Regions from separate parts of the Actinomadura decatromicini genome, predicted to be linked through region 1. Evidence: riboswitches for the same ligand, from Rfam matches in the RefSeq annotation. Region 1 holds a riboswitch; the other holds the start of a gene.
The links. Region 1 has a riboswitch for glycine ahead of gcvP (aminomethyl-transferring glycine dehydrogenase). Riboswitches for the same ligand answer to the same signal wherever they lie in the genome.
Positions count from the first base shown of each region.

Region 1 (5,348 bases):
CGACCGTCAGAAGCAGCGTCCCGCCCATCCCGGTGGTGAGCTTCTTCGGCGACTGCAGGACGTCCACGAGCCGCGGCACCACGCCGGAGAACATGCTCCGCAGCCGCGACGTCGCCTCCCGCCTGACCCGCGGCACGGTCAGCGCGAGCCCGGCGAGCAGTCCCGTCGCCAGGACGGCGATGACGATCGCCCGGGACGGCGCGAGGTCCTGCGTGGCCTTGCCGCTCGACCCGGTGAGGAACCCGAACAGGACGAGCAGCAGCAGGTGCGTGACCAGCCCGACGAGCTGGGACGCGCCGACGCTCGCCACCGCGGGCCCCGGCCGCACCCCGGACCGCTGCAGGTAGCGGGTGTTGACCGCGACGCCGCCGACCGCCGCCGGGGCGACGAGCTTCACGAACGACGCGGCGAGCTGGGCGAGGACGGTCCGGCCCAGCGGCAGCCGCTCGGGCACGAACCCCATCAGCATGAGCGCCGCCGCCAGGTAGGTGAGCGCGGCCCCGCCCAGCGCGGCGACCACCCAGTGCCAGCTCGCCGTGGCCGCCATGGTGCGCAGGTCGAGGCTCGCGACCTGCGGGATGACGATGTACGCCGCGATCGACAGCGCGACGATGCTGAAGACCGTCCGGGGCCGGAACCGCTCCAGCCGGACCGGCGCGACCTCCGTCTCCGGCTTCAGCCGGACGATCTGCTCCCTGATCCGGGTCAGCAGCTCCCGGTCGTGCCGCAGCGCCGCCCGGGTCTCCCGCGACAGCGCGACCCGCTGCAGCAGCGGCACGGCGGCGGCGAGGGCCTCCTCGCCGAGCACCTCGGCGGCGGTGCGGACGGCGCGCTCGGCGCCCGTCCGGAGCGCGAGGGTGGTGAGGAACTGGGCCAGGTCGAGGCGCAGCGCGAGGTCGCCCGCCGCGATCTCCCCGGCGCGCAGGCCGGTGACGTAGGCGCGGCCGTCGTCGCCGACGAGGACGGCGCCGTCCTGCAGCCGCCGGTGCGCGAGCCGCGCCGCCTGGAGGGCGCGGAACTGCCGCCACACGTCGGCGAGGAGGGCGTCGGTGACCTCCTTGTCGGGGACGTCCGCGAGCCGCCGTCCCGGCACGTGCTCGTAGGCGAGCAGGGCCGCCTCGGTGCCGACCTCCGAGGTGCCGAGCAGGCGCGGGGTGCGGACGCCCGCCGCGTCCACCGCGTACGCCATCAGCGACTCCTGCTCCAGGGAGCGGCGCAGCGACCGCAGCGCCCGGCCGGTCGTCGCCGAGCGCAGCCGCAGCAGCCGCCACACCCGGTAGAGCAGCCCGGCGGTCTGCTGGTCGCGGTCCAGGACGTGGACCTCCACGTCCCAGCCGCCGTGCCGCGCCGGGGGGCGGACGCCGTGCCCGGCCGCGGGGCCGGCGCCGAGGACGACGCCGTACCGGCGGGCCTCCTCGGCGCCCTCGGCGGGCTCGTCCAGCCGGGCCGCCTTCGCCGCGCGGAGCCCGAGCCGGTCGAGCGCCGCCATGACGGCGGCGCCGGACGGGCGCGGGTTCGGGGTGCCGACGGCGTAGAGCGTCCCGTGGCCGATGGCGGTGCCGAGGAAGTAGGTGGCGGCGAGCGCGGCGACCGAGGCGTAGGACGCGGTGAGCCCGGTCAGCGCGGCGAGCCCGATCAGCGTCCAGGTCGCGGCCTGCCAGCGGACGCGGCCCGCCATCCCGACCGCGCTGACGAACGCGATCACGGGCGCGATGTCGGTGTGCACGGGCGCGGTGGCGCTGCCGCCCCAGATCAGCGAGTCGAGGACGCCGCCCGGCGCGGCCCGCACGACGAGGTCGTCGAGGCCCACCGTGATCCCGAACGCGATCACGGCGGCGAGCAGGGCGATCGCGACGCGCGTCCCGTCCTTGCGGAGCAGCCGCTCGATCGCGAACGCGACCGGCACGGCCAGCACGCCGAAGCTGGACACGAGCGTCGCGAGGGACAGCAGCAGCCGCGGTGCGTGCGCGGTGCCCTGCGCGATGTCGGTCTGCAGGCCGTGCGTCGTCTGCTGCGCGATCGACACGAGCAGCATCACCGCGGCCAGCCCGACCACGGACGCGGCGAACCGGATGGCGTCGGACGAGCGGCGGATCCGGTCCGGCTGGGCGGGCTCGTCGACGGGCACGGCTGCCGGGGTCACGGCCGCGCCCGCCCGCGCGCCCGCCCGTGCGCCCGTGCGCGCGCCGCGCCGTCGCCCGTGTGCGTCACGCCGTACCGCCGCCCTGATCGTCCATCGCGTGATCAGTGTCCCAGGCCCGGTCCCCCTGGTGGACGTGCACATCGTACTCACGGGTAGAAGCGCTGCGGCGCACGTCGGAGGGGCGGGACGATCGTCGCGACCGATCTTTGGGTAGGGTTTGTCCAGGACATGCCGTCGACCCTGTGCGGGAGAGACCCCACGCCGCCAGCGTGGGGCGCCGAAGGGGCAACCTCCCCGGAACCTCTCAGGCAAAAGGACCGCTCGGGCGAGGCACCTCTGGAAAGCAGGCGCCGGTCCCCGCGGGAGGGGACGGGCGGCTCACCGAAGGGGAAACCCCGCCGCGCGGGTGAAGCTCTCAGGTGCCGATGACAGAGGGGGAGAACCGGCCGCCGGTCAGTCCCGGCGGTTCACCTGAGCGACCCGCAGCAGCCAGGAGGCTCTCCATGACGGCCCAGTTCTTCGCGCCCGTCGCCGCGCCGCAGCACCCGCGCGCCGCGTTCGCCGACCGGCACATCGGCCCGTCCCCGGACGACCAGGCGAGGATGCTGGCGGCCGTCGGCTACTCGGGCGTCGACGCCCTGATCGCCGACGCCGTGCCCGCCGCGATCCGCACCGCCCGGCCGCTGGACCTGCCGCCCGCGCTGAGCGAGAGCGCCGCGCTGGACCGGCTCCGCGAGCTCGCCGCCCGCAACACCGTCCTCACCTCGATGATCGGGCTCGGCTACCACGGCACGACCACGCCGGGCGTGATCATGCGGAACGTCCTGGAGAACCCGGGCTGGTACACCGCCTACACCCCCTACCAGCCGGAGATCTCGCAGGGGCGGCTTGAGGCGCTGCTGAACTTCCAGACCGTCGTCAGCGACCTGACCGGCCTGCCGGTGGCGAACGCGTCCATGCTGGACGAGGCCACCGCCGCCGCCGAGGGCATGGCCCTCGCGCACCGGGCTTCCAAGCGCAAGGAGCCTGGCACGTTCCTGGTGGACGCCGACGCGCTGCCGCAGACGATCGAGGTCGTGCGGACGCGGGCCGTCCCGCTCGGCATCGAGGTCGTCATCGCCGACCTGTCCGGCGGGCTGCCGGACGGCGACTTCTTCGGCGTGCTGCTGCAGTACCCGGGCGCGTCCGGGGCCGTCCGCGACCTGGAGCCGGTGATCGCGCAGGCGCACGAGCGCGGCGCGCAGGCGGTCGTCGCCGCCGACCTGCTCGCGCTGACGCTGCTGCGCCCGCCGGGGGAGTCGGGCGCCGACATCGCGGTGGGCTCGGCGCAGCGGTTCGGCGTCCCGTACGGGTTCGGCGGCCCGCACGCCGGATACATGGCGGTCCGCGACGGCATCCAGCGGCAGCTCCCCGGCCGGCTCGTCGGCGTGTCCGTCGACGCGGACGGCGCGCCCGCGCACCGGCTCGCGCTGCAGACCCGCGAGCAGCACATCCGGCGGGAGAAGGCCACCAGCAACATCTGCACCGCGCAGGTCCTGCTCGCGGTGATGGCGAGCATGTACGCCGTCTACCACGGCCCGGACGGGCTCGCCGCGATCGCGCAGCGCACGCACCGCCGCGCCGCCGAGATCGCCGCCGGGCTCCGCGCCGCGGGCGTCGACGTCGTGCACGGCGCGTTCTTCGACACCGTCCTCGCCCGCGTGCCCGGCCGCGCGGCGGAGGTCGTCGCGGCCGCCCGCGAGCGCCGCGTCAACCTCCGCCCGGTGGACGCCGACCACGTCGCCGTCGCCTGCGACGAGACGACGCTGCCCGTGCACGTCACCGCCGTGCTGGAGGCGTTCGGCGCCGCGCCCGCCGCCGAGTCCCCCGCCGAGGCGATCCCGGACGACCTGCGCCGCGAGAGCCCCTACCTGACCCACCCGGTGTTCCACGCGCACCGCTCCGAGACCGCGATGCTGCGCTACCTGCGCCGCCTCCAGGACCGCGACGTCGCGCTCGACCGGTCGATGATCCCGCTCGGCTCCTGCACGATGAAGCTGAACGCCACCGCCGAGATGGAGCCGATCACCTGGCCGGAGTTCGCGAACATCCACCCGTTCGCGCCGGTCGACCAGGCCGCCGGGTACGTCGAGCTGATCGGCGAGCTGGAGGACGCGCTCGCCGAGATCACCGGGTACGCGAAGGTGTCCGTCCAGCCGAACGCCGGGTCGCAGGGCGAGCTGGCCGGGCTGCTCGCCATCCGCGGCTACCACGCCTCGCGCGGCGACGACCGCCGGGACGTGTGCCTGATCCCGTCGTCCGCGCACGGCACCAACGCCGCCAGCGCCGTCATGGCCGGGATGCGCGTCGTCGTCGTGAAGTGCGACGACGGCGGCAACGTCGACCTCGACGACCTGCACGCCAAGATCGGGCAGCACGGCGACCGGCTCGCCGCGATTATGGTGACCTACCCGTCCACGCACGGCGTGTTCGAGGAGACGATCACCGACGTGTGCGCGGCCGTGCACGACGCGGGCGGCCAGGTCTACGTCGACGGCGCCAACCTCAACGCGCTCGTCGGGCTGGCCCGTCCCGGCGAGTTCGGGTCGGACGTGTCGCACCTCAACCTGCACAAGACGTTCTGCATCCCGCACGGCGGCGGCGGGCCGGGCGTCGGGCCGATCGGCGTCCGCGAGCACCTCGCCCCGTTCCTGCCGAACCACCCGCTGCGCGCCGAGGCGGGCCCGGACACCGGGGTCGGCCCGATCTCCGCCGCGCCCTGGGGCTCGGCGGGCATCCTGCCGATCTCCTGGGCCTACATCGCCATGATGGGACCGGACGGCCTCCGCGCCGCCACCGAGGGCGCGATCGTCGCGGCCAACTACCTCGCCGCCCGGCTCGGCCCGCACTACCCGATCCTCTACACCGGGCGGAACGGGCTCGTCGCGCACGAGTGCATCGCCGACCTCCGCAAGATCACCAAGGAGACCGGGATCACCGCCGAGGACGTCGCGAAGCGCCTCATCGACTACGGCTTCCACGCCCCGACCCTGTCGTTCCCGGTCGCCGGGACGCTGATGATCGAGCCGACCGAGTCCGAGGACCTCATCGAGCTCGACCGGTTCTGCGACGCGATGATCGAGATCCGCCGCGAGATCCAGCGGGTCGCCGACGGCGCCTACGACCGCGCGGACAACCCCCTCAAGAACGCCCCGCACACCGCCGC
Region 1 is NZ_VSRQ01000007.1:67,708-73,055, forward strand. It holds gene FXF68_RS29910 (lysylphosphatidylglycerol synthase transmembrane domain-containing protein) at 1-2,143, opposite strand, end outside; glycine riboswitch at 2,379-2,473, shown strand; glycine riboswitch at 2,474-2,585, shown strand; gene gcvP (aminomethyl-transferring glycine dehydrogenase) at 2,647-5,348, shown strand, end outside.

Region 2 (5,348 bases), on a different contig from region 1:
CCCGGGTACCCCTCGGCGTACTTGTTCGTCAGGACGGAGCCCTGCGCCTCCAGCACCGCGACCGGCGCGAAGTTCTCCGACGCGATCATCTCCAGGGTGGACTGCTGGCGCCGCAGCTCGGCGGCGACGGCCGCGGCGACCTCCGGGTCGGCCGCGGCCAGCGGGTCGTTCAGGCCCACGGTCAGCCCTCCTCGATCAGCTTCTCGTAGGCGACCGGGTCGAGCAGGTCGCCCGGCTCCGCCGAGAGCCGCACCTTGAAGAGCCAGCCCTCGCCGTACGGGTCGTCGTTGATCACCTTCGGGACGTCCACCACGGCCGAGTTGATCGCGGTGATCTCGCCGCTGACCGGCGAGTAGATGTCGCTGACCGACTTCGTCGACTCGACCTCGCCGCAGACCTCGCCCGCCTCGACGGCGCCGCCCTCGGCCACCTGGAGCTCCAGGTAGACGATCTCGCCGAGGGCGTCGGCGGCGTGCGCGGTGATGCCCACGGTGACGATGTCGTCCTCCGGCGTCGAACCGGCGGGGCCGAGGCCCGCCACCCACTCGTGCTCCTCGCTGTAGCGGAGCTGCTCCGGAACGCTCACGATCACTTCTCTCTTCTCTGTACGGGGTTCGCTGCGGGGGGACGGTCGGTCCCGCGCCCCCGGGACGGCTTCCTTAGGAACGCTTGTAGAACGGCAGGTCGACGACGTCCACCGGCTCCTGCCGGCCGCGCACGTCCACGGCGAGGCCGGTCTCCGCGGCGCCGCTGTCGAGGTACGCCATGGCGATCGGCGTGCCCAGTGTGGGCGACGGCGCGCCGCTCGTCACGACCCCGCACGGCGTGCCGCCGGACGCGACGACCGCATACCCCTTCCGCGGCGCCCGACGCCCGCGCGCGACGAGCCCGACGAGCCTGCGCCCCGGCGGGGTCTGCGCCTGCGCCGCGAGGGCGGCCTTCCCGACGAAGTCGACGGGCTTGTCCAGCTTCACCACCCGGCCGAGGCCCGCCTCGAACGGGGTGGTCTCGGCGGTCAGCTCGTTGCCGTACAGCGGCATCCCCGCCTCCAGGCGCAGCGTGTCGCGGGCGGACAGCCCGGCCGGGACGACGCCGTCCACGGCCGCGAGCGCGTTCCACAGCGGGACGGCGTCGGCCGCGTCGACGAACAGCTCGAAGCCGTCCTCACCGGTGTAGCCGGTGCGGGCGACCAGGGCGTCGACCCCGGCGACCCGCCCGGCGAGGATCGCGTAGTACTTCAGGTCGGCCAGCGGAGCGTCGGTGAAGCCTTCGAGAATCTTCTGCGAACGCGGGCCCTGGAGGGCGATCAGCGCGTAGGCGTCGGACCTGTCGTCCACGGTGGCGTCGAAGCCGGAGACCCGCTCGGTCAGCGCGTCCCGCACGACGTCGGCGTTCGCGGCGTTCGCGACCACCATCCACGTCTCGTCGGCGAGGCGGTAGACGATCAGGTCGTCGAGGACGCCGCCGTCCGGCCCGCAGATCATCGTGTACCGGGCCTTGCCGACCTTCATCGGCGACAGGTTCCCGACCAGCGCGAAGTCGAGCGCCGCGGCCGCGCCCGGCCCGGCGAGGAAGATCTCCCCCATGTGGGACAGGTCGAACAGGCCCGCGCCGGTGCGGACGGCCTGGTGCTCGGCCGTCTCGCTCGCGTAGCGCAGCGGCATCAGGTAACCGGCGAAGTCGACGAGGTTCGCGCCGAGGCCCTCGTGGACGTCGTGCAGCGGCGTCTTCTTCGGGTTCTTCACGGCGGTCTCGGCGTCGTTCCTGTCGGCGGACATGGGTTCGGCTCCTTCGTCACGGGCGCGCGTGGCCTCATCGTCCCACCCGCGCACCGGGCGTCTCGGTGCCTCCCCCTCTGTCATCGGCGCCTGAGAGCTTCACCCGTCCCGGAGAGGTCGGGCTTTCACCTTCGGCGGGGGACTCGGTCCCCGCTTTCCAGAGGTCGCCTGGCCCGTGCGGTCCGTGGGCCTGAGAGGTTCCGGGGAGGATTTGCTCCTTCGGCGTCCCCCGCCGGCTGCGAGGGACTCTCCCGCACGGGATAGTCGGCTGCGGGCAAGGCTAGCAGTTCCCTTTGTCCATGCCCTATGGCTGAGCTCGTGCGTTAAACCGAATGCGGGCCCGTGACGTACTCTAAGACGGTTGCTGGAGATCACCCTGGGTGCGCGGGGTGCACGACCCGGAGGGGCAATCCGCATGGCCTACCTGGCTGGAGCGTTGATCCTGTTCTTCGGCCTGCTGGTGTCCATCGCCCTGCACGAGCTCGGGCACTTCTCGTTCGCCAAGCTGTTCGGCGTCCGCACGACCCAGTTCATGGTCGGCTTCGGCCCGACGATGAAGTCGTGGCGCCGCGGCGAGACCGAGTACGGCGTGAAATGGATCCCGCTCGGCGGCTACATCCGCATGATCGGGATGCTGCCGCCGCGCCGCGGCGACGCCCCCGGCCAGGTCCGGCGGATCAGCACCGGCCCCTGGCAGGGCCTCATCGAGTCCGCCCGCGGCGCGGCGCTGGAGGAGGTCAGGCCCGGCGACGAGGACCGCGTCTTCTACGCCAAGAAGTGGTGGCAGAAGGCGCTGATCATGGTGGGCGGGCCCGCGATGAACCTCGTCCTCGCCGTGCTGTTCTTCGCGATCCTGCTGATGGGCATCGGGACGAGCCAGCCGCAGCCGGTGATCCGCGAGGTCGCCGAGTGCATGGTCCCGGCGAGCCAGTCGGCCGACGTCAAGGGCTGCCCGGCGAACGCGCCCGCGACGCCCGCCAAGCAGGTCGGGCTCAAGCCCGGCGACCGGATCGTCGCGTTCGGCGGCGAGAAGATCGGCGACTACCGCGAGCTGCAGGAGCTGATCCGCGGCGACGGCGGCAAGTCGGTGCCGATGACCGTCCGGCGCGACGGGCACGACATCACGCTCACCGTCCCGATCACCCGCAACCAGATGTACGACCTGGAGGACGAGAACAAGGTCGTCAACGTCGGCTTCCTCGGCATCACGCCCGACAGCGCCGTCGAGCGGCAGGGGCCGGGCGCGGTCGCGAGCACGATGGGCGACCTGACCTCGCGCACGGCGGGCGCGCTGGTGCGGATGCCGCAGAAGATGGTCGGCGTCTGGAACGCCGCGTTCGGCGGCGACAAGCGCGACCCGAACGGCCCGATCGGCGTCGTCGGCGTCAGCCGGATCGGCGGCGAGGTCGCCGCGTCCCAGGAGTTCACCGGCACGCAGAAGATCTCCTACTTCGTCATGCTGCTCGGCTCGCTGAACCTCGCGGTGGGGCTGTTCAACCTCGTCCCGCTGCTGCCGCTGGACGGCGGCCACATCGCGGGCGCGCTGCTGGAGGCGATCAAGAAGGCGTTCGCGCGGGTGTTCCGCAGGCCCGACCCCGGCTACGTGGACGTCGCGAAGGCCCTGCCGGTGACGTACGTGATGGCGGCCGTGCTGATCGTCATGGGCGGGCTGCTGATCTACGCCGACCTGTTCAACCCCGTCCGCGTCACCGGATAGCCGTCACCGGATAGCCGTCACGGGACCGCCGGCAGGTCGCCCGTCTTGATGAAGGCGTCCAGCGCGGCCCGGTACGGCGCGATGTCGAGGCCCTGCCCGGCGAGCCACTCGTCCGACCCGTAGGTGCCGCTGTAGCGCTCGCCGCCGTCGCAGATCAGCGTGACGACGCTGCCGCGCTCCCCGCGCGCCCGCATCCCCGCGATCAGCTCCGCCGCGCCCCACATGTTCGTGCCGGTGGAGCCGCCGACGTCCCGGCCGCTGACCTCGCTCGTCCAGCGCATCGCCGCGATGGACGCCGCGTCCGGCACCCGGATCATCCGGTCGATCACCGTCGGCAGGAAGGACGGCTCGACGCGCGGCCGCCCGATGCCCTCGATCCGCGAGCCCGCCGCCGTCCGCTCCGGGTCGCCGTCGGCGTACGAGCCGTGGAACGCCGAGCCCTCCGGGTCGACGACCGCGAGCCGCGTCTGGAACCGCCGGTACCGGACGTACCGGCCGATCGTCGCGGACGTCCCGCCGGTGCCCGCGCCGACCACCACCCAGGAGGGCTCCGGGAACCGCTCCAGCCGCAGCTGCTCGAAGATCGACTCGGCGATGTTGTTGTTGCCGCGCCAGTCGGTGGCGCGCTCGGCGTAGGTGAACTGGTCCATGAAGTGGCCGTCGCACTCGGCGGCGAGGCGCCGCGACTCGGCGTAGATCGACGACGGGTCGTCCACCAGGTGGCAGTGCCCGCCGTAGAACTCGATGAGCTGGATCTTCTCCGGGCTGGTGGACGCGGGCATCACCGCGACGAACGGCAGCCCGAGCAGCCGCGCGAAGTACGCCTCCGACACCGCCGTCGACCCGCTGGACGCCTCGATGATCGTCGTCCCCTCGCGGATCCAGCCGTTCGCCAGCCCGTACAGGAACAGCGACCGCGCCAGCCGATGCTTGAGCGACCCCGTCGGATGGACGGACTCGTCCTTCAGGTAGAGGTCGATGCCCCACTCAGGCGGCAGCGGGAACACGTGCAGGTGCGTGTCAGCGCTCCGGTTGGCGTCAGCATCGACAAGCCGAACGGCCTCGGCGACCCAAGCCCGCCCGCCCGGATCACAACGGTCAACAATCCGATCCAAATGGGGCCCCCCGACGTCTCATCAGGGGTCCCACGATATCCGTGCATGTCGCCGGGCATCATGGAGGCTGCGGGGGGCAGATGATCGAGATGTTCGACGAGCGGATCGTGGAGACCGGGCGGCTGCCGCTGTTCGGCTTCTTCGTCGCGTTCATCGTCACGTTCGTGTTGACCAGGGTGAACGTCCGGATGATCCGGGCGGACGTGCGCTGGTTCCGGAACGTGACGGCCGGAGACGTGCACATCCACCACGTGGTGTTCGGGGTCGTGCTGATGCTGGCGGGCGGGGTGGCGAGCCTCGCCGTGCCGGACGGGCACGTCCGCCTGGAACTGGCCGCGGCCATCGTCTTCGGGATGGGCTCCGCCCTCGTCCTGGACGAGTTCGCCCTGATCCTGCATCTCAGCGACGTCTACTGGACGGAGAAGGGCCGCGCGTCCGTCGACGCCGTGTTCGTCGCCATCGCCGTGACCGGGCTGCTGCTGCTCGGCGTCCGGCCGTTCGGGTACGACGGGCTCGGGCTCGACCCGGGCGGCGTCGCGCTCAGCCGCCTGTACGCGGCGTCGCTCGTCGTCAACCTCGCGCTGGCGGTGATCACGCTGCTCAAGGGCAAGATCTGGACGGGCCTGATCGGGCTGTTCGTGCCCGCGCTGCTGGTCGTCGGGGCCGTCCGGGTGGCGCGGCCGGGGTCGCCGTGGGCGCGGTGGCGGTACGACGCGGGGTCGCGCCGGTACCAGCGGG
Region 2 is NZ_VSRQ01000001.1:1,038,245-1,043,592, reverse strand. It holds gene FXF68_RS04090 (serine hydroxymethyltransferase) at 1-179, opposite strand, end outside; gene gcvH (glycine cleavage system protein GcvH) at 182-586, opposite strand; gene gcvT (glycine cleavage system aminomethyltransferase GcvT) at 660-1,778, opposite strand; glycine riboswitch at 1,846-1,945, opposite strand; glycine riboswitch at 1,947-2,042, opposite strand; gene FXF68_RS04075 (M50 family metallopeptidase) at 2,194-3,495, shown strand; gene cds1 (L-cysteine desulfhydrase Cds1) at 3,513-4,610, opposite strand; gene FXF68_RS43610 (hypothetical protein) at 4,691-5,348, shown strand, end outside.
Region 2: linked by a shared signal. The riboswitch ahead of gcvT (glycine cleavage system aminomethyltransferase GcvT) and the one ahead of gcvP (aminomethyl-transferring glycine dehydrogenase) in region 1 are both predicted to bind glycine.